One region of the Methylobacterium sp. TK31 genome, then DNA from elsewhere that is predicted to be linked to it. Evidence: predicted binding sites of a transcription regulator. Region 1 holds the regulator's gene; each other region holds the start of a gene.

Region 1 (4,779 bases):
GGCATCCCCTCGCCCGTGGCGAGGAAATCGACCCGGCTCGCCTGCGCGTAGCGGACTTCCGGGCGGAGACCCGAATAGCCCGCGAGCGCCGGCAGGGTGGTGTCGGCGAAGGCTTCCGCCACCAGAGCGTTCGGCCGCATCGTGTTGATGCCCACCCATTGCCGGCCACCCGGCAGGTTCGCCTCCACCAGCTCCCAGGAATAGGCGAGCTTGCGCGTCGGGCTCCGGGCCTCGGACAGAAGAGCTCGTGCGCCCGGTACGGCGAGACCCAGCATCGCCCCGGGATTGGGGCAGTGAGCCGTCACGAGGGTGCCGTCGGCCAACTCCAGATCGGCGAGGAAGCGCTTGTAGCGCCGCACGAGGCGGCCCTCGATCAGGGGCGCGGGGAAGCGCATCGGCGTGTCCTGGGCAAGAAACAGGTTGATGCCGCCGGGCCTCGGCGTGGAATCGGGCAGCCATGAGGCGCCCGGGCTGGTCAGTGCTCATCGGATGCGACAGACTTCGCGCGGTACACCCGGGTCGATAACCGGGAAAACCGCTGTTCGTCCGCGAGGCCGCCATGTTCAATCTGTTCGACATCCTCCAGGCGCAGGCGGGCGCCAACGCGCAGGGACTGGGACGGCAATTCGGGCTCTCGCCGGAGCAGAGCCTGCGCGCGATGGAGGCCCTGCTGCCGGCCCTGACCATGGGGTTGCAGCGCAACGTCGCCCACGATCCGACAGGCTTTGCCCACCTGTTCAACCTCATTGGACCGACCGCGTCCCCGGCACCGAGCGCGACACCGCAGATGGACATGCTGGTCAAGCAGCTGTTCGGGTCGCCGCATCTCAGCCAGGCGGTGCTGCAGCAGGCCGCGACCGTCAGCGGCGTGGCGATGCCGGCTCTGAAGCAAATGCTGCCCGCCATGGCCGGCATGGTGGTGGCCGGGATTGTCCACGTGATGATCAATCAGGCTCCATCGCCCGCGCCGGCCCCCCGCGCGGAGGCGAACCCGTTCGGGTTCCCGCCCAATGCTTGGTCGCAGATGATGGAGGCCTTCCTGAAGTCCGGCAGCAACGCGACCAGCCCGGCACCGTCCGCTCCTCAGGCGCGGTCGCGCCCTGCGCAGCCCCGGCTCACGGCTCCCGCGCCCGCCGTGCCGGACAAGGCGGCCTCGGATGCCCCCTTCGACCTGGTGCAGCAGATGTTCCAGACCGGCCTCGAGGTACAGCAGGAGAACGCACGCGCCATGCAGCGCCTGTTCGATACCTTCTGGCAGGACCCCCGCGGCCCCACCGGTTCAGGCGCCGACGCCGCATCGAAGGCGGGACGGAGCGGGAAGCGGTAGCGGGCATCGCGTCCGGGTCGCATGGACGGCGCCGAGCTCCATTCGATCTCGACTGCGCTCATGCACTCTGAGCGATCCCCTCCAGGTGGCGGTCGGCGGCCTCCGCGAAACCTGTCCTCGACGGAACAGTCGTCGGGCTATCCGCGCTTTCGGCAGGAACCCTTGCAGAACACTTACGGAACGTTTAACATGTTCGTGTTTTGTTTCTGATGCCGCTCGCCGCGATCCCCGGCGCCAACGAAGAGTGTCCCGCATGTTGACGCGTAAGCAGCTGGACCTGCTCCAGTTCATCCAGCTCCGGATGCGCGAGAGCGGCGTTCCCCCCTCCTTCGACGAGATGAAGGACGCTCTCGATCTCAAGTCGAAGTCCGGCATCCATCGGTTGATTACGGCGCTGGAAGAGCGCGGCTTCCTGCGCCGTCTCCCGAACCGGGCACGGGCCATCGAAGTCATCCGGATGCCGGAGAGCCTCGGTGGGAGCGCCGGCGCCCCGCGTGCTGCTCCTGCACCTGAGGTGCGCCGCTTCACGCCGAGCGTGGTCGAGGGCGGCAAGGGCAAGGGTCTGCCAGCTGGTGCCGCGGTCTCCCGCTTGCCGACGACGCAGGCCACCGACGAGAGCGGGCGTGCGGTGACCATCCCGGTGATGGGCCGGATCGCGGCCGGTACGCCCATCTCCGCCATTCAGGAGCAGAGCCACTCGGTGACGATGTCACCGGATTTCCTGGCTGGTGGCGAGCACTACGCCCTGGAGGTGCGCGGCGATTCGATGATCGAGGCGGGCATCCTGGACGGCGATCTCGTGGTCATCCGCAAGCAGGACACGGCCAATACGGGCGACATCATCGTGGCTCTGATCGACGATGAGGAGGCGACCCTGAAGCGCCTGCGCCGACGCGGCTCCTCCATCGCCCTCGAAGCGGCGAACCCGGCCTATGAGACGCGCGTGCTCGGGCCGGACCGGGTCCAGATCCAAGGGCGTCTGGTTAGCCTCGTTCGTCGTTACTGAAGGGTCCCGTCGCTCGGTTCGTCGCCGGGCGGATCGGGATCCGGAAGCTCCCGCTCGGGCGCCTTCTGGTTCGGTGAAGGGGCCGGCTGAAGGAGCGAGAGGTTGGCCTCCTTCCTCGGCGGTGTCGCCCGCCACGGCACTCTGTCTCCGGGACGCTTGACCGTGGTGATGACGGGTCCATCGCGGGCGAGGCGGATCGCCGTCGCACCGTGGGCCGCCAGGAAGTCCCGATCGAGGATCAAGGCGGCGCCGCAACCGGGCGGCGTGGCCTGCCGGGTGATCAAGATCTCGGTGCGTGCGCAATCTTCCGGAAGCGCCCGTTTGTCGGTGACGAGGGCAAGGCTGCGGCCATCCGGCGTGGTCAGAGTGCAGCCGAGGCCATCGCACCGCGCGCCCCGGAAGGCACTGATCTCTTCCGCCCGGCGTCCGTCCCCGTCGGCCTTGAGCCATTGGCCGAGCACGAAGGGTGGCGGGCGGCCGAGGATCGCGAGCTGCCCGTTGCGCTCACGGATGGCTGCGCCCACCCCTTCGCGATCGATGTAGATGTCGTTTCGCTCCGGAAACGTAGCGAGAACGATGCCGATTGTTGCCGGACAGAGGCCGAGCCAGCGCAGCGACGAGGCAGGTAGGGTCAGGATGATCAGGGCCGAGGCCAGTAGCCCGAGGGCACCGGCGCCGAAGGCCGGCACCACCAGAACCGCGTTCCCGAATCCCGCGATCCAAGTCGAGATGGTCAGCATGCCGCGGACCGCGAGGCCCATCGCCCACCAGACCGGCTGATCCAGCGCGAACGGATAGGCGAGAATGCCGAGGACCGCCGACGGCATCACGGCCAGGGAGACGAGCGGCAAGGTGAGCGCGTTGCCCACGAGTCCGAAGGGCTGCACCGTCTGGAAGTGATAGGTCGCGAAGGGGGCGGTGGCGATCTGGGCCACGAGCGTCGTTGCCAGGGTCCCGAGGATCGCTGTCGTGACGAGGGCGAACAGGCGCGGCAGCCAGCCTGCGCCATCGCGACCGAGGGCGCTCCCCGCGATCAACGGCGCGCAAGCGATCAGGCCGGCGACCGCTCCGAACGACATCTGGAAGCTTGGTCCGAGAAGGCCCTCCGGTTCGCGGGCCAGCGCGATCAGGGCGGCGATCGCCAGGTTGCGCATGCTGAGGGCCGGCCGGTCGACCAGGATCGCGCCGAGCATGACCAGGGTCATGATCAGCGACCGTTCGGCGGCGATGTCCCATCCGGAAAACACGCAATAGGCGGTCACACCCACCATGGCGACGGCGGACGCGATCTTCTTGATCGGCCAATGCAGCGCTGCGAACGGCACCACGGCGAGCAGCGCCCGCACGAGCCAGAACACCACCCCGGCCGCCAGGACCATGTGCAGGCCGGAGATCGAGACCACGTGATAGATGCCCGCGGCCCGCAGGATGTCGTTGGTCTCCCCGTTGATGAGGCCCCGCTTGCCGGTCACCAACGCCGCCGCGACCGCCCCGGCCTGTCCGCCATTGGCGTCGGTGATCCGGCGTGTGAGGGCATTCCGTGCGGCATCGACGGCGGCGGCGAGACGGATCTGCCGATCGGTCGTCTCGGCCGCCGGCCGTACCTCGACCTTGCCGACGAGGGAGCCGACAGCGCCGATCTCGCGGAAGAAGGCATCGCGCGCGAAGTCGTAGCCTCCCGGCCGGGCCGCCTCTGGGGGTGGGAGCAGGCGCGCCGTCGCGGCGATGCGATCGCCCGGCTTCAGGGTGTTCGCCTTGCGATAGGAAACGCGCACCCGGGCCGGGCGGACTTCGGCCCCGAGGGTGCCGAAGCTCTCCACCCGAAGGATCAACCGCGCACCCTCATCACGCTCGTCCAGGCCTTCGATGGTGCCGACCAAGGAGGCGATCGTCGTGCGGGCCAGGATCGGACCGGTCACGCGCTGCACCCGTGCCGTCGCCGCCGCGAACCCGAGGAGCATCCCAATGGCCGCGAGGACGAGGGCAAGTCCGACAGGGCGATCCGCCAGGAACGGAGTCGTCGCGGCCAGCAACCCCGCGGCGACGAGCGGTGCGACCAGCGACGGAGTGCCCTGTGTCGCGAGGAAGAAGACGAGGATGCCGCAGCCGAACGCCACCGCGAGCCAGGCGAAGAGCCGGCGCTGCTCGATCTCGTGCGTCCAGCCCGCGCGTAGCCAGGCGAGGACGACACCGGCGCCCGGCCGACGCACGGCGAAGCGGCGGTTGAGACGCCCCATCGCTGCCGTCGCGCGCGCCTGCGCCATCGCGTCTTCCTTCGGCTGCTGCCCGCAAGCCCCCGCCCCGCAGCCAGCGATCCGCCCTGCGATCTTTGGAAGAGGACGATTTCTTAACGCTTGCGCCCGCGCATGCTACACGCGCGGTTCCGGGCCGGTCGATCCGCCTCCCGCCCGTTTCACGAGCAAATCAAGTCCAGATTGATGTCGTC
Region 2 (4,779 bases), 350 kb from region 1:
TGACGGGAGAGGCAAAACGCGCATGAACCCTTCCGGGTGCCCAGGCGTTCAGCGCTCAAGGGGACGTTTCGGCTTCTTTCGGAGACGATGTGATGAAACGAGTTGTTCTGGCCTCCGTGGCCATGATCGGCGCGCTCGCGATGATTCCCGCTACCGCGGAAGCCCGCGGCGGCTTCGGCGGCGGCGGCTTCCACGGTGGTGGGTTCCACGGCGGCGGCTTCGGCGGCGGCGGATTCCGGGGTGGCTTCGGCGGTGGTGGCTTCCGCGGCGGCTTCGGCGGCGGCGGCTTCCGCAATGCCGGGTTCGGCGGATACCGCGGCGGCTTCGGTGGCTATCGCGGCGGCTTCGGCGGCTACCGCGGCGGGTATTACGGCCGCGGCTACGGGCGAGGCTACGGCTACGGCCTCGGCGGCCTGGGTCTCGGCGTCGGCCTCGGCCTGGCGGCGGGCGGCCTCTACGGCGCCTACGGCCCGGGCTACGGCTACGGCTACGGCTATGCCCCGGTCGGCTACGGCGCCTACGATTACGGCTATGGCGGCGGCTGCTACACGGTCCCGCGCGTGCGCTGGACGCCCTACGGCTACCGCCGGGTGCTGGTCGAGCGCTGCTACTGATCGGCTCGACCGATCCGGTTTCGAGGGGCCGCCGCGTGCGGCCCCTTTTTCGTTGGCCCCTGTCCCGGGCCTCAGCGGCGGCGCTCGTCCCGGCGCATCGGCATCGCGTCGATGGTCTCGAACAGGGCCCGCGCGGGGATCGGCGCGGTCTCGGTGCGCTTGGCCTCGCCGTCCTTGCCCACCAGCACCACGCGAAAGCCGTCCGCGGGCAGGCCGAGGGCCGCGCGCAGGCGCCGCGCCTCCGGCGTATCGCCGAAGGCCTCTCGGACGACGAGGTCGCGCTCCGTCAGGCCGGCGCGGGCCCGATCGAGTTCGGCGCGCTGGGCCGTCACCCGCGGGTCGCCGTGCGCGGGTGCGGAGATCACCAGCACCCGCGACGTCCAGCGGTCGCGCGCGAGCGGATTCTCCGCCGCCTGGGCTCCGGTGACGCCGAGCAGCATCGCCCCGAGCATCCGCCATCCGCGTGCCATCCTCCGAACCTCCCCGATTGTCCTCGCCCCGGGACAACGCCCGTGGGGGCACCCCGGACCCGTCGCCGGGCCCGCGCGGAATTGTCATCGCCCGTCGCCGTCCCATCTGTCGGGGGATCTCCCGACCGGGCCCGTCCGCCGCGCGCCCGTCGCACAGCGCGAAACCCGCCGCGATAACCCTGGAGCCGCCCATGACCCATGTGAACCGCCGCATCGTTCTCGCCGCCCGTCCGCACGGTGAGCCGAACGCCTCGCATTTCCGGCTGGAGGAGTCGCGGATGCCGATGGCGAAGGCGGGCGAGGTGCTGCTCGCCAACCGCTACCTCTCCCTCGACCCCTACATGCGCGGGCGCATGAGCGCGGCGAAATCCTATGCCGAGCCGGTGGCGATCGGCGACACCATGGTGGGCGCCACCGTGGCGGAGGTGGTCGAGTCCCACCATCCCGATTTTCAGGCCGGCGAGACCGTGGTGGGCTTCGGCGGCTGGCAGGATTTCGCGGTCTCCGACGGCCGCGGCCTGCGCCGCCTCGACCCGGAGGCGGCGCCCGTGACCACCGCCCTCGGCATCCTCGGCATGCCGGGCATGACGGCCTATACGGGCCTTCTCAACATCGGCCAGCCCAAGGCCGGCGAGACCGTGGTGGTGGCCGCCGCCACCGGGCCGGTCGGCTCCCTCGTGGGCCAGATCGCCAAGCGCAAGGGCGCCCGGGCGGTGGGCATCGCGGGCGGCCCGGAGAAATGCGCCTTCCTGCGCGACAGCCTCGGCTTCGACGCGGCCATCGACCACCGCGCCGAGGACTTTCCGGACGCGCTCGCGGCCGCCTGCCCGGACGGGATCGACGTCTATTTCGAGAATGTCGGCGGCGCGGTCTTCGATGCGGTGCTGCCGCTCCTCAACAACTTCGCCCGGATCCCGGTCTGCGGCCTGGTCTCCGGCTACAACGCCACCGAGCTGCCGCCCGGCCCCGACCGGGTGCCGGTGCTGATGCGGGCGATCCTGTCGAAGCGCCTGCATGTCCAGGGCTTCATCGTCTGGGACTTCGCCGCCCAGGAGGCGGAGTTCCTGCGCGAGGTCGGGGGATGGCTGCGCGAGGGCCTCGTGGTCCATCGCGAGGACGTCGTGGACGGTCTGGAAAACGCGCCGGAGGCCTTCGCGGGCCTGCTCCGGGGCCGCAATTTCGGCAAGCTCATCGTCCGCATTCGCTGAGCGGCGAGCCGGGCGCCCGATCGAGGGCACCTTGCTCCCGAACCGGAACAAAGGTAGAACCTGCGAGTCGCCGCGACTCCCTGAGAGTCACGGGGACAGCCCGTCGACCGCGATTGCCGCCGGGGCCCTGGAGGCCCATGACAGGGCGGCGTCCCGGTCGTTTCGGGGCCGCAGCGCGCAGTGAGATCGATCGGTAGGAGAGAGCGGCATGGCCGGCAGCGTGAACAAGGTGATCCTGGTGGGCAATCTCGGGCGCGATCCCGAGACACGGCGCCTCGCCTCCGGGGATCCCGTGGTCAACCTGCGCATCGCCACATCGGAGTCCTGGAAGGACAAGATGTCGGGCGAGCGCAAGGAGAAGACCGAGTGGCACTCGGTGGTGATCTACAACGAGAACCTCGCCCGCGTGGCGGAGCAGTACCTGCGCAAGGGCTCGAAGGTCTATATTGAGGGCCAGCTCCAGACCCGCAAATGGGCGGACCAGTCCGGCGTCGAGAAGTACACCACCGAGGTGGTGCTCCAGCGCTTCCGCGGCGAGCTGACCCTGCTCGACGGCCGCAGCGGCGGCGGTGAGATGGGCATGGACGAGGAAGGCGGCGGCCAGATCAGCCGGGGCGGCGATTTCGGCGGTGGTGGCGGGCGCGGCGGCGACCGCGGCGGGGATTACGGCGGCGGCGGTGGCCGCGCCTCCGGCGGTGGCGGCGAGCGCCGACCGGCCTCGGGCGGCGGCGGCGGCGGGTCCAAGCCGAACTTCGACCTCGACGACGACATCCCGTTCTAGGGCCGGCCCGCGCGCCGACGGCCCCGGCAGACGGCGTTTTCCGGGGCTCGTCGGCGTCGGCCGGGGATCATTTCCCCGGCTCATTCGTCTCCTGTGAAGGCCAAGCTCGCCGTGCCATCCCGCGCGGGGGCTCCGGCCGGGCAGGCAGAGGTATCCCGTGAGCATCGGACTGATCGCACTCCTCGATGACGTCGCGGGCCTCGCCAAGGTGGCGGCGGCCTCCCTCGACGACGTCGCGGCCCAGGCGGGCCGCGCCGGCGTGAAGGCGGCCGGCGTCGTCATCGACGATGCCGCCGTGACACCGCGCTACGTGGTGGGCTTCGCCGCCGAGCGCGAGTTGCCCATCGTCGGGCGCATCGCGCTCGGCTCACTGCGCAACAAGCTGCTGTTCCTGCTGCCCGCCGCCCTGGCGCTCGGCGCCTTCGCCCCCTGGGCCATCACGCCCCTGCTGATGCTCGGCGGTGCCTATCTCTGCTACGAGGGCAGCGAGAAGGTCTACGAGGCGCTGGTCCCGCACGAGGCCCACGCCCACGAGGCGAAGCGCGACGCGTCCGCCGGGGACGCCCGGGCCCTGGAGGACCAGAAGGTCTCCAGCGCGATCAAGACGGATTTCATCCTCTCGGCCGAGATCATGGCCATCACCCTGGCGGCCCTGCCCGAGGGCTCGGTCTGGATGAAGACCGCCGTCCTCGCCGTAGTGGCGGTGGGCATCACGGTGGCGGTCTATGGCGGCGTCGCCCTGATCGTGAAGGCCGACGATGCCGGGGTCGCCATGGCGGCCAACACCGCGCGGTCGGCCTTCGGCGGCCTCGTGCGTGCCATCGGCCGCGGCCTCGTCAAGGGCATGCCGGGCTTCCTCAAGATCCTCGCCATCGTCGGCACCGCCGCGATGGTCTGGGTGGGCGGCGGCATCCTGGTGCACGGGCTGGAGAGCTACGGCCTGCCCCAGATCGGCCACGCCATCCACGCCGCCGCGGCGGGGGCGGCGGGCCTCGCCGGTCCGCTCGCCGGAACGGTGGAATGGCTGGTCACGGCCGCGGGCTCCGGCCTCGTCGGCCTCGCGGTCGGCGCGGCCCTGATCCCGGTGACGAGCTTCGTCCTGGCCCCGGCCTGGAACGGCATCGCCCGCCTGCGGACGAAGGCCGCCTGAGCGTCAGCGGGCGCCGCGCAGCTGGGCGAGGTGCCGGATGGCGAGTTCGTAGCCGTGGGTGCCGAAGCCGGCCATCACCGCGGTGGCGGCGAGCGACACGTAGGACTGATGGCGAAAGGCCTCGCGCCGGTGCACGTTCGAGATGTGGCACTCGATCACCGGCACCTCGCAGGCCTTGAGCGCGTCCAGGATCGCGACCGAGGTGTGGGTGTAGGCGCCGGCATTGATCACGATGCCGGCCGACCCGACCCGGTAGGCCTGGATCCAGTCGATGAGCTGGTGCTCCGCATTGCTCTGGTGGAAGGCGACGGCGAGGCCGAAGCCGGCGGCCAGGGACCGGCAGCGGGCCTCGACGTCCGCAAGCGTCTCGTGGCCGTAGATGTGCGGCTCGCGCAGGCCGAGCAGGTTCAGGTTCGGGCCGTTCAGAATCAGGATCGTGTCGGTCATGGCATCCCGTCATAAGGCCGCGGGGCGGAGCCGGAAAGGGTCCTGGCGCGCCTGACGCGGGGACGCCTTGCGGTCTTCGCCATTGCCGGCCATGCCGGGCGGGAAGGGG
Region 3 (4,779 bases), 230 kb from region 1:
GCGCGCGACCCCGAGTCGCTCACGGCGGCGGTCAGGCGAGGAAGGGCAGCAGGCGGTCGAGCACGATCTCCGGCACCTCCTCCTGCAGCAGGTGCCCGCAGGGGAGGGCGTGCCCCTCCACCCGTTCCGCCTTCTCGCGCCAGGTCGCGGCGACGTCGTAGAGCTCGCCGACCGTGCCGCGCCCGCCCCAGAGGGCGAGGAGCGGCGCGACGACGCGGCGCCCGGCCGCGTCGTCGGCGGCATCGTGTTCCAGATCGATGCCGGCCGCGGCGCGGTAATCCTCGCAGATCGCGTGGATGCTGCCGGGGGCGCGGTAGCAGCGCAGGTATTCCCGGATCAGCGCCTCGCTCGGAATCCCAGGCGTCCGGCTCTGGCCGGCGAGGTGGTGGCGCAGATACGCCTCCGGGTCGGCGCCGATCATGCGCTCGGGCAGGGGAGCCGGCTGGATCAGGAAGAACCACCAGAAGTACCGGGTCGCGAAGGCACGGTCGGTGCGGGCGTACATCGTCTGCGTCGGCGCGATGTCGAGGACGGCGAGGCGGTCAACCGCGGCGGCGTGGTCGAGGGCCATGCGATGCGCGACGCGCCCGCCGCGATCATGCCCGACCACGGCGAAGCGCTCGTAGCCGCAGGCGCGCATCAGCGCCACGGCGTCGGCTGCCATGACCCGCTTGGCGTAGGGCGCGTGATCGGCCGTCGAGTCCGGGCGATCCGAGTCGCCGTAGCCGCGCAGGTCGGGGGCGACCACCGGATGGCCGGCCTCCCGGAGCCGCGGCGCCACCGCGTGCCAGGTGGCGTGGGTCTGCGGATGGCCGTGCAGCAGCAGCACCGGCAGGCGCTGCCCGCCGGGGGACAGGGCGACCCGGAGGCGGATGTCGGGCAGCGCCACGTCGGCCAGGTCGAAGCCGGACAGGAACGGGCAGTGCCCGCGGCTGAGGATGTCGATCGGCGGCATGAGGTCCCGATACCCGTGCGGCAAGATTGCGACCGTCCCCGGGCCGAGCCCGACCCGGTGCGCTCCATGATTCCCGGCCTCGGATCCCCGGCCTCGCGCTCGGGATGACGGCGCCTCACGCGAGGTCGGCCGCGGGCCGAGAACCGCCCGGACGGCCCGGTGACACTGGCGCGACTCCGCGCCGGGGGCAATCCGGGACTTTCCCGCCGACGCACCGTCGGTGTCGGCGGGATCGCTCGTCTCAGCCCTTCCAGTTCTTCAGGGCCGCGAACGGGCTCAGCGCCGGATCGGCCGCCGGCGGATTCAGCACCGGCTCGACCTGGGCGATGGCGTCCGCCAGGGAGAAGGCCGAGCCGCTGGTCAGCTTGCCGCCGGCCGCGTCCTTGTGGCCGCCGCCGCGGAAACGACGCGCCCCGTCGAGGGCGGTCTCGTTGTTGGAGCGGAAGGACATCGTCCCGGCCCGCTGCACGTTGAGGACGCGCTTAGCCCGGCCGCTCTCCATGATGAGGTCCGAGACTCGCTGGAAGGTGCCGGAATCGAGCCCGAAGGACATCAGCGTGCCGTCCGACAGGGGGTGGAACAGGTCCGAGCGGGCGAGCACCCGGGCAATGCGCATGCGGGTGGTGAGGCTGCGGTCGTCGCCCTCGTCGTCGGCGAGGTAGGCGTCGAGGATGGCCTTGCGCAGGGCCGGCACCTGGCCCTCGATCACGGCCGGGGAGGCGCCGTCGCCGAGGAGGCGGGCCACCCCGAGCAGGAGGTCGCCGACGAAGCGGTCGTGCCAGGGATGGCCGATCGGCACGAGGTTGGAGACGTTGTCCCAGAACATCTCGTCGAGGCTCAGGCCGCTGCGGAATTCTGGCCGGTCCTTGCGCCAGAGGTCTACCGCGTCGACCGCCGTCACCAGGGCGCCGAGGATCGGGTCCTCGCCGGCCGCGCGAGTCGCGTAGAGCGCCCGGTGCTCGTAGGCCATACGGGTGGCGCAGCGGGCCTCGTCGATGAGCACGACGACGTTCGGGTCCTCGAGGTCGAAGCGCAGGAGGCCCGGCACGTCCCGATCGGCCTGGGGCGCCAGGCCCTGGTCGCGCAACTGGTCCACCGAGGAGGCGTGGTGGTCGAGCACCACGAGGCGGTGGCGCGTCTCCGGCTCGCGCCGGCGGTTGAGGGCGGCGAAGTTGCGGATGAAGGTCACCGCGACCGCTTCGAGGCCGAGATCGGTCATCAGGATCATCTCGGGCGCCGCGGTCTTTCCGAGGCGCTTCAGCTCGGTCTCGACCACCGGCCCGACATCGGAGTAGCGCGGCACGTGCACGATCCGGGCGACGTCGGCGAACTGGCCGGCCACCGTGGAGGCGCCGTAGCCGTCAAGATCGTGGTGGGTGAGCTGGGTGATCTTCAAGGGCCTGTCCTCGGGCGGGTCGCGAAGCGCGGGCGTCGCGTGTCGTCTGTCGCAGCGTCTCGGCGCCCTTATGCGGCACGCCCGCCTCCACGGCGAGCCCCGGCGCGCCAGGCGTCGGTTCGCCGGTGGATCGCGGGGACGCCGGGCTTGATTCGCGCGGCCGGACCGGGAATCTGCGAACAGACCACGAACACGAGCCGACAAACCGAGCGGGAGGGGCGTCCGCGATGGACCCGGACGACGCGGGCGCGATCCGCAAGATCATCCACATCGACATGGACGCCTTCTACGCCTCCGTGGAGCAGCGCGACGATCCCGCCCTGCGCGGCCGGCCGGTGGCGGTGGGCGGCTCGCGCGAGCGCGGCGTGGTGGCGGCGGCGAGCTACGAAGCGCGGGCCTTCGGCGTGCGCTCGGCCATGCCCTCGGTGACGGCACGCCGGCTCTGCCCCAACCTCGTCTTCGTCAAGCCGCGCTTCGAGGTCTACCGGGCGATCTCTGAGCAGATCCGCGCCGTCTTCGCCGAACACACCGACCTGATCGAGCCCGTCGCCCTCGACGAGGCCTATCTCGACGTGACGGAGAACCGCCAGCGACTGCCGACCGCGACCGCAGTGGCCCGCGCGATCCGGGCCTCGATCCACGCGCAGACCGGGCTCGTGGCCTCGGCGGGCGTCTCCTACAACAAGTTCCTGGCCAAGGTGGCGTCCGACTTCCGCAAGCCCGATGCCCTGTTCGTCATCACCCCCGCCATGGGGCCGGCCTTCGTCGAGGACCTGCCGATCGGTCGCTTCCACGGCATCGGCCCGGTTACCGAGGCACGGATGAAGACCCTCGGCATTCTCACCGGGCGCGACCTGCGTGCCCTCAGCCTCGAGGCGCTGACGGCGCGCTTCGGCGCCTCGGCGCCGTATTACTACGGGGTGTCGCGCGGGATCGACGGGCGCCCGGTCCGGGTCAACCGAATCCGGAAATCGATCGGGGCCGAGAACACCTTCTCGGAGGATTCGGCGGACTACGCGGTGCTCGCCGGGCGGCTGGCGCCGATCCTCGACAAGGTCTGGGGCGCGGCCACCGCCAAGGAGGTCCGGGCCCGCACGGTGACGCTGAAGGTCAAGTTCGCGGATTTCGAGCAGATCACCCGGGCCCGTTCGCTGCCCGGCTTCGTGCCGGACCGCTCCGCCCTCGAGGAGACGGTGCTCGCCCTGCTGCGCGACCTGTTTCCCCTGCGGCGCAGCGTGCGCCTCCTCGGGGTCTCGCTCTCGGCCCTGGAACACGGCCCCGCCCCGGAGCCGCGCCAGCTCGGCCTCGGATTGTAGGCGCACTCCCCGGACCCAGGCGTCAGTGGCAGGCTGCGGCGGCGGCGACGCCCTGGCCGCGCCGCAGGACCAGGATGAAGGCGAGGCCGACCGCCGCCATCGCGGACCCCGCCACCGAGACCGCCGAATACCCGCCGCCGAGGTCGATCACGAGGCCGCCGAGGGCCGCACCGATGGCGTTGCCGAGGTTGAACGCACCGATGTTCAGGGCCGAGGCGAGGTTGGGCGCCTCGCCGGCCTCCGCCATCACCCGCATCTGCAGAGGTGGCACCAGGGCGAAGCTCGCGACGCCCCAGAGCAAGATGAGCGGGGCGGCGACCCAGCGCGATTCCATCCCGACGGCGAACACCCCGAGCAGCACGATCAGTGCCACGAGGGAGGCGATGATGGTTCCGTCCACGGTGCGGTCGGCCAGGCGTCCACCAGCCCAGTTCCCGAGGGTCAGGCCGACGCCGTAGACCACCAGCATGGCCGTGACGAAGGATGCGTCCGCCCCAGCCTCCGTGCGCAGGATCGGGACGATGTAGGTGAAGACCGTGAACATGGCGCTCGACCCGAGGACCGTGAGGGCGAGCGCGGCGAGGACGGCCGACCGCGCCACGACGCGCAACTCCGCGCGGATGTCGGGGGCGCCGTCCACGGGCAGGGGCGGCAGGGCCAGGCGCAGCGACAGCATTGCGACGGCGCCGATGCCGGCGATGCCCCAGAAGGCGGCGCGCCAGCCCAGCGCCTCCCCGACCCAGGCGGCGAGGGGCACGCCGCCGATCGTCGCGATGGTCAGGCCGGAGAACATCGCCGCCACGGCGGCCGCACGCCGTTCGGGCGGCACCAAGCTGGCGGCCACCACCGATCCAATCCCGAAGAAGGCGCCGTGGTTGAAGGCGGTGACGATCCGTGCCGCAAGCAGCATCGCGTAGCCGTCGGCGAGGGCCGAGATCACGCTGCCTGCCGTGAAGATGCCCATCAGGCCCACGAGAAGCGCCCGGCGCGGCACCCGCGCGAAGGCGAGGGTCATCAACGGGGCCCCGATCAGGACGCCGAGCGCATAAGCGCTGATCAACAGGCCGGCGGCCGGGATCGACACGCCGAGATCGTTCGCGATCAGCGGCAGC
Region 4 (4,779 bases), 2.5 Mb from region 1:
CTCGGCCCGCTCGGGCAGGTGGGTCGCGCGGAAGCCGAGCCGCATCATCCGCCGTCCCAGGCGCTGGCGCAGGGCATCCCCCAGATGCTCGGCCCTTGCGTCGCCGGCGGGCGTTTCCACCAGCGTCCCCTGGCGCGCCGCGATCGTGCCCGTGGCGGTGACCGCGAGGCTCACGGTCTCGAAGCCGAAGCCGGCCTCGAGGGCCGGGCCGAGGCGGTCGAGGCGCAGGCTCAGCAGGCGCCCGAGCTGGGCCGGGCACCGGCTCGGCAGGCTCATGCCGAGGTCGAGGGTGCGCAGAACGCCGTCGACGCGGGTCAGGGACAGCCGGACCGCCCGGGCGCCCAGGCCGGCCGCCTCCAGCCGGGGGGCCAGTCCTTCCATCAGGCGCATGGCCGTGGCGACGATGGTCTCCGGCCGCCCGATCGGCTCGAGGAAGCCGCGCACGGCCTCGAAATCACGCGGGTCCTCGGCCGAGACGAGGGGCTCGGGCCGGCGGCCGAGCGCCTGGTCGAGGCGCAGCAGCAGGGACTCGCCGAAGCGACGGGCCAGCGGCGCGCGGGGCGCGGCGGCGAGGTCGCCGATCCGGCGCAGGCCGAGGCGGGCCAGGGCCTGCGCCGTGCCGGGATCGAGGCGCAGGGCCGCGACCGGCAGGGCCTGCAGGGCCTCGCCGTTGCATCCGGGCGCCACGAAGCCGCCTCCGCCGTGGCGCGCCAGGGCGAAGGCGCAGGCGGGCGTATCGGCGAGGGCGATCCGCGCCGGGATCGCGCCCTCGCACAGGCGCCGGGCGAGATCCGCCAGCAGCTGCGCCTCGCCGCCGAACAGGTGGCTCGCCCCCGCGATGTCGAGGAAGAACCCGTCGGCGCCCTCCGCGGGGCCGTAGGGCGCGACGACGGGGGTGTAGCGCTTGGCCCAGAGGCAGAGCCGGTGCAGGGCGGCGGCATCCGCCTCCGGGTCGGCGGGATGGACGGCGACGGGCGTGCCGATCCGGGCCCGGGCCCGGGCCAGGGTCTCGCCGGGCTCGAGCCCGAGGGCGCGGGCGGCGGCGTCCACCGCGACCAGGCGCAGGCCGTTGGCCTCCATCGCGGCCACCACCAGGGGGCCGTCATCGAGCGGAGCGTCGTCGTGGGCGCCCTCAACCCGAGCGCTGGACGCGTCGGTCGGGCAGGCCCGCGCCCGGGCCCGCCTCAGCCGCGTGACCGGCCAATGCTCCAGCCAGACCGAAACGATGCGCGGCATGATCCCACTCCAGAAGCCAGTGTCCGGTCCGCCCGTTGCGGCTTCGGTCGAGGGTCACCTGCCAGCACGGCCGCTCGATGCAGCCGAAGCGGTCGCGCAGGGCCTTGCCGGCGGCGATCCGCCAGCGGGTCGCGGCCACGTTGGGGCTCTCGGCCTCCGGAGGCCGCAGGACGAGGAGGAGCAGGTCGGTCCGCCCGGCCGCGAGGTGGAGCCGGCGGCTCTGGGCCAGGGGCAGGGCGGCGTCGACGAGACCCGCCACGGCCGCCAGCCCCTGCGCGCGCAGGGATTCCTCCAGGGCCCGGTAGGCGTCGCCGTCGCTGGCGACCTCGAACAGCAGGAGCCGCCCCGGGTCGAGGCCGAGGCCGGCGAGCCCGTGTCCGTAGGGGAGGGGGTGGCCCTGGCCCACCACCAGCAGGGCCTCGCCCCGTACCCGGGCGAGGTGGCGCGCCACCAGGGCCAGGGCGAAGCCGAGGGCCGCCGGCTCGTCCCCGACCTGGGCCGGGGCGATCTCGTGCAGCTGCCCGAGGGCGAGGCCGCCCTGCGCGAGCCGCGAATCGACGTCGTGGATGCCGAAGGGCAGGGCACCCCGCAGAACGGAGGCGCCCCCGCGGCCGGCCACGAGGTCGCGCAGGGCCGCCAGATCGAGGGGGGAGAATCCTGCGATGCCGTGTTCCGGGACGGCCCATCCGCATCGGACCGGTCCGCCGGCAGGATCTCGGTTTCTCCGTCGGGAGGATCTTCAGGGCTCTGTCTCATCGGCTGCGCTCCATCCCGCTACGCTAAGAACAAAACAGGAACACACTCAATCGGTTTCCGGGGGGATTCGGAATTTCGCCTGGGCTCAGGGACTTGGCCTGTGGAAGGCTGTGGACGCCTGTGGATAGCGGGCGCCGCGGCGGCATTCAGGTCACGCTTGACCCTGTGACGGCGGCAGGGCAGCACTCCTCGCCTGCCGCGCAGCAGACGCGGATCAGCCGGGAGAACTCCATGCGTCTCGCTCGTGCCCTCGTGGTCCTGTCGGGCCTCCTCACCGTCGCGGGCGGGCTCCCCGCCGCCGCGCAGACGGCGGCCCAACCCAGGGGCGAAGACTCCAGGGCGGCGTCCAAGGCGCGCCGGCCCCAGGCCGTGTCGCAGCCGATCCAGGTCTACGATGCCCGCTTCGAGAACGGCGACCTGCGCATCTCGGGCAGCGTGCGCAAGCCCGGCACGGTGGTGGTGCTCGACGAGGATATCTCGATCATCGCCGACAGCCGGGGCCGCTTCGTCTTCCGCCTGCCCTACGTGCCCACCAACTGCATCGCCACCCTGAAGGCGGGCGAGGACGAGCGCGAGGCGGTCATCGCCAATTGCGGCCCCGCCGGGCAGCCCGGACCGAAGGGCGAGACGGGCCAGAAGGGCGAGACCGGCGACAGGGGCGAGACCGGCCCCGCCGGCCCGCAGGGCGTCGCCGGCCTGCCCGGTCCCCAGGGACCGAAGGGCGAGCCGGGTGCCAAGGGTGAGCCGGGTGCCAAGGGTGAGCCGGGTCCCAAGGGAGATACGGGTCCGAAGGGAGATGCCGGCGCGAAGGGCGAGATGGGCGCGAAGGGCGATGCCGGCGCGAAAGGGTCGCCCGGCGAGCGCGGCCCGGCGGGTCAGAAGGGCGAGGCCGGTCCGGCCGCCCTGCCGGCCGCCGCACCCGCATCCCCGTTCCGGGTGGTGCGCCAGGACACCTGCCCGGCCTCGGGCTGCGCGATCACCTGCGAGGGCACCGAGATCCTGGCCTCGGCCCTGTGCCTGAAGGGAGGCAGCGCCATCGTGACGGCGGGCGCCGACGGCTCCTTGAGCGCGACCTGTCCCAGCGAAGCCCAAGGCCTCGTCGGCCTCTGCGCCCGGCGCTGAGGAGCCGGCCGGCCCGGGCGATCGCCCCTCGCCGAAACGGAGCCGTCCGGTGTAAGGACGCGCTTCGTTCCGCGCCGAAGCCGATCCCGCCCGTGTCGATACCGTCTATGCTTCCTCACTCTTCCGGCCCCGTTCCCTGTGCCCGCGGGGTCGCCCGATGAGCGTGGGCATCTGGGGCAAGCTCGGAGGGGCCGGCCTCGGCCTCGCCATCGGCGGTCCCCTCGGCGGACTCGTCGGCGGGGTGGCCGGGCATTTCCTGGTCGACCGCGAGGGCGCGCTGTTCGGCGCGACGCCGCGCGACGTGGTCTTCACCACCGGCCTCGTGGCGCTGGCGGCCAAGATGGCCAAGTCCGACGGCGTGGTGACGCCCGCCGAGGTCGAGGCCTTCGCCAAGGTGGTGCAGGTGGACGAGCGCGCCCGGCCCGGCGTGCAGCGCCTGTTCGACCTCGCCAAGGGCACGGCGAACGGCTTCGAGGCCTATGCCCGGCAATTGGCCACCACCTTCCACGACGAGCCGGCCCTGCTGGAGGACGTCCTCGACGGCCTGTTCCACATCGCCAAGGCCGACGGCGCCATCCACGAGGCGGAGGAGCGCTACCTGCGCGCGGTGGCGGAGACCTTCGGCTACGACGAGGCCGCCTTCCGCCGCATCGCCGCCCGGCATGTCCGCCTCTCCGACGATCCCTACCTCGTGCTGGGCCTCGACCACGACGTCGACGATGCCGGGCTGAAGGCGGCCCACCGGGCCCTGGTGCGGGAGAACCATCCCGACCGGGCCATCGCCCGCGGCCTGCCGCCGGAGGCGGTGGCCATCGCCACCCGCCGGCTCGCGGCCATCAACGCCGCCTATGACCGGATCAGCACCGAGCGGGGCCTGACGTGAAACCCACCCCCGAGAGCCCCGTCGCCACCAGCGTCCACCCGTCGCCGAACCACGGCGAGCGCCGCTCCGACCCGGTCGACCTCCTCGTCCTGCATTACACCGGCATGGAGAGCGCGGCGGCCGCCCTGCAGCGCCTCGCCAACCCCGTGGCGGAGGTCTCGGCCCATTACGTGGTGCTCGAGGATGGCCGCGTGGTGCAGATGGTGCCCGAGGGGCGCCGGGCCTGGCATGCGGGGCAGGGCTCCTGGGCCGGGATCAGCGACGTGAACTCGCGCTCGCTCGGCGTCGAGATCGTCAATGGCGGCCATGCCGGCGGCCTGCCGCCTTATCCGCCGGCGCAGATCGAGGCGGTGATCGCCCTGTGCGGCGACCTCGCCGGGCGCTGGAACCTCGCTCCGCACCGGATCCTCGCCCATTCGGACATCGCGCCCGAGCGCAAGGAGGACCCGGGCGAGCACTTCCCCTGGGAGAGCCTCGCCCGCGCCGGCATCGGCCACTGGGTGCCGCCGGCGCCGATCCGCGACGGCCGCTTCTTCGCGCAGGGCGATGCCGGCCCGCCGATCGAGGCGCTGCAGGCGATGTTCGCCCTCTACGGCTACGACCTGCCGGTGAGCGCCACCTTCGATGCTTGCATGGGCGCGGTGGTGACGGCGTTCCAGCGCCATTTCCGCCCGGCCCGCGTCGACGGCGTCGCCGATGCCTCGACCATCACGACCCTACGGGACCTGATCGCGGCGCTCCCGGGACGGTAAAGTCTGACGATCTCAGAACGAGACGCGTTC

What was found. The regulator LexA, encoded in region 1, represses DNA repair genes until DNA is damaged. The targets are predictions, from matches to a motif close to TGTTCNNNNTGTGTTCNG.
Region 2: the regulator LexA is predicted to act here: its motif matches at 2,336-2,353, upstream of ssb (single-stranded DNA-binding protein).
Region 3: the regulator LexA is predicted to act here: its motif matches at 2,527-2,544, upstream of dinB (DNA polymerase IV).
Region 4: the regulator LexA is predicted to act here: its motif matches at 2,018-2,035, upstream of ACXJY8_RS23115 (ImuA family protein).

What each region holds. Positions count from the first base shown of each region.
Region 1 is NZ_CM143964.1:2,446,512-2,451,290, forward strand. Features, by position in the region: gene sfsA (DNA/RNA nuclease SfsA) at 1-395, opposite strand, end outside; gene ACXJY8_RS11250 (DUF937 domain-containing protein) at 560-1,327, shown strand; gene lexA (transcriptional repressor LexA) at 1,581-2,333, shown strand; gene ACXJY8_RS11260 (ComEC/Rec2 family competence protein) at 2,327-4,597, opposite strand; gene gltX (glutamate--tRNA ligase) at 4,772-4,779, shown strand, end outside.
Region 2 is NZ_CM143964.1:2,100,159-2,104,937, reverse strand. Features, by position in the region: gene ACXJY8_RS09670 (hypothetical protein) at 1-26, shown strand, start outside; gene ACXJY8_RS09665 (hypothetical protein) at 93-614, shown strand; gene ACXJY8_RS09660 (DUF4174 domain-containing protein) at 686-1,084, opposite strand; gene curA (NADPH-dependent curcumin/dihydrocurcumin reductase) at 1,276-2,292, shown strand; gene ssb (single-stranded DNA-binding protein) at 2,501-3,073, shown strand; gene ACXJY8_RS09645 (DUF808 domain-containing protein) at 3,231-4,223, shown strand; gene aroQ (type II 3-dehydroquinate dehydratase) at 4,227-4,670, opposite strand.
Region 3 is NZ_CM143964.1:2,217,660-2,222,438, reverse strand. Features, by position in the region: gene ACXJY8_RS10190 (alpha/beta fold hydrolase) at 32-955, opposite strand; gene ACXJY8_RS10185 (dimethylmenaquinone methyltransferase) at 1,197-2,351, opposite strand; gene dinB (DNA polymerase IV) at 2,579-3,667, shown strand; gene ACXJY8_RS10175 (MFS transporter) at 3,690-4,779, opposite strand, start outside.
Region 4 is NZ_CM143964.1:4,936,895-4,941,673, forward strand. Features, by position in the region: gene ACXJY8_RS23110 (Y-family DNA polymerase) at 1-1,236, opposite strand, end outside; gene ACXJY8_RS23115 (ImuA family protein) at 1,133-1,855, opposite strand; gene ACXJY8_RS23120 (collagen-like domain-containing protein) at 2,224-3,114, shown strand; gene ACXJY8_RS23125 (TerB family tellurite resistance protein) at 3,272-3,997, shown strand; gene ACXJY8_RS23130 (N-acetylmuramoyl-L-alanine amidase) at 3,994-4,749, shown strand.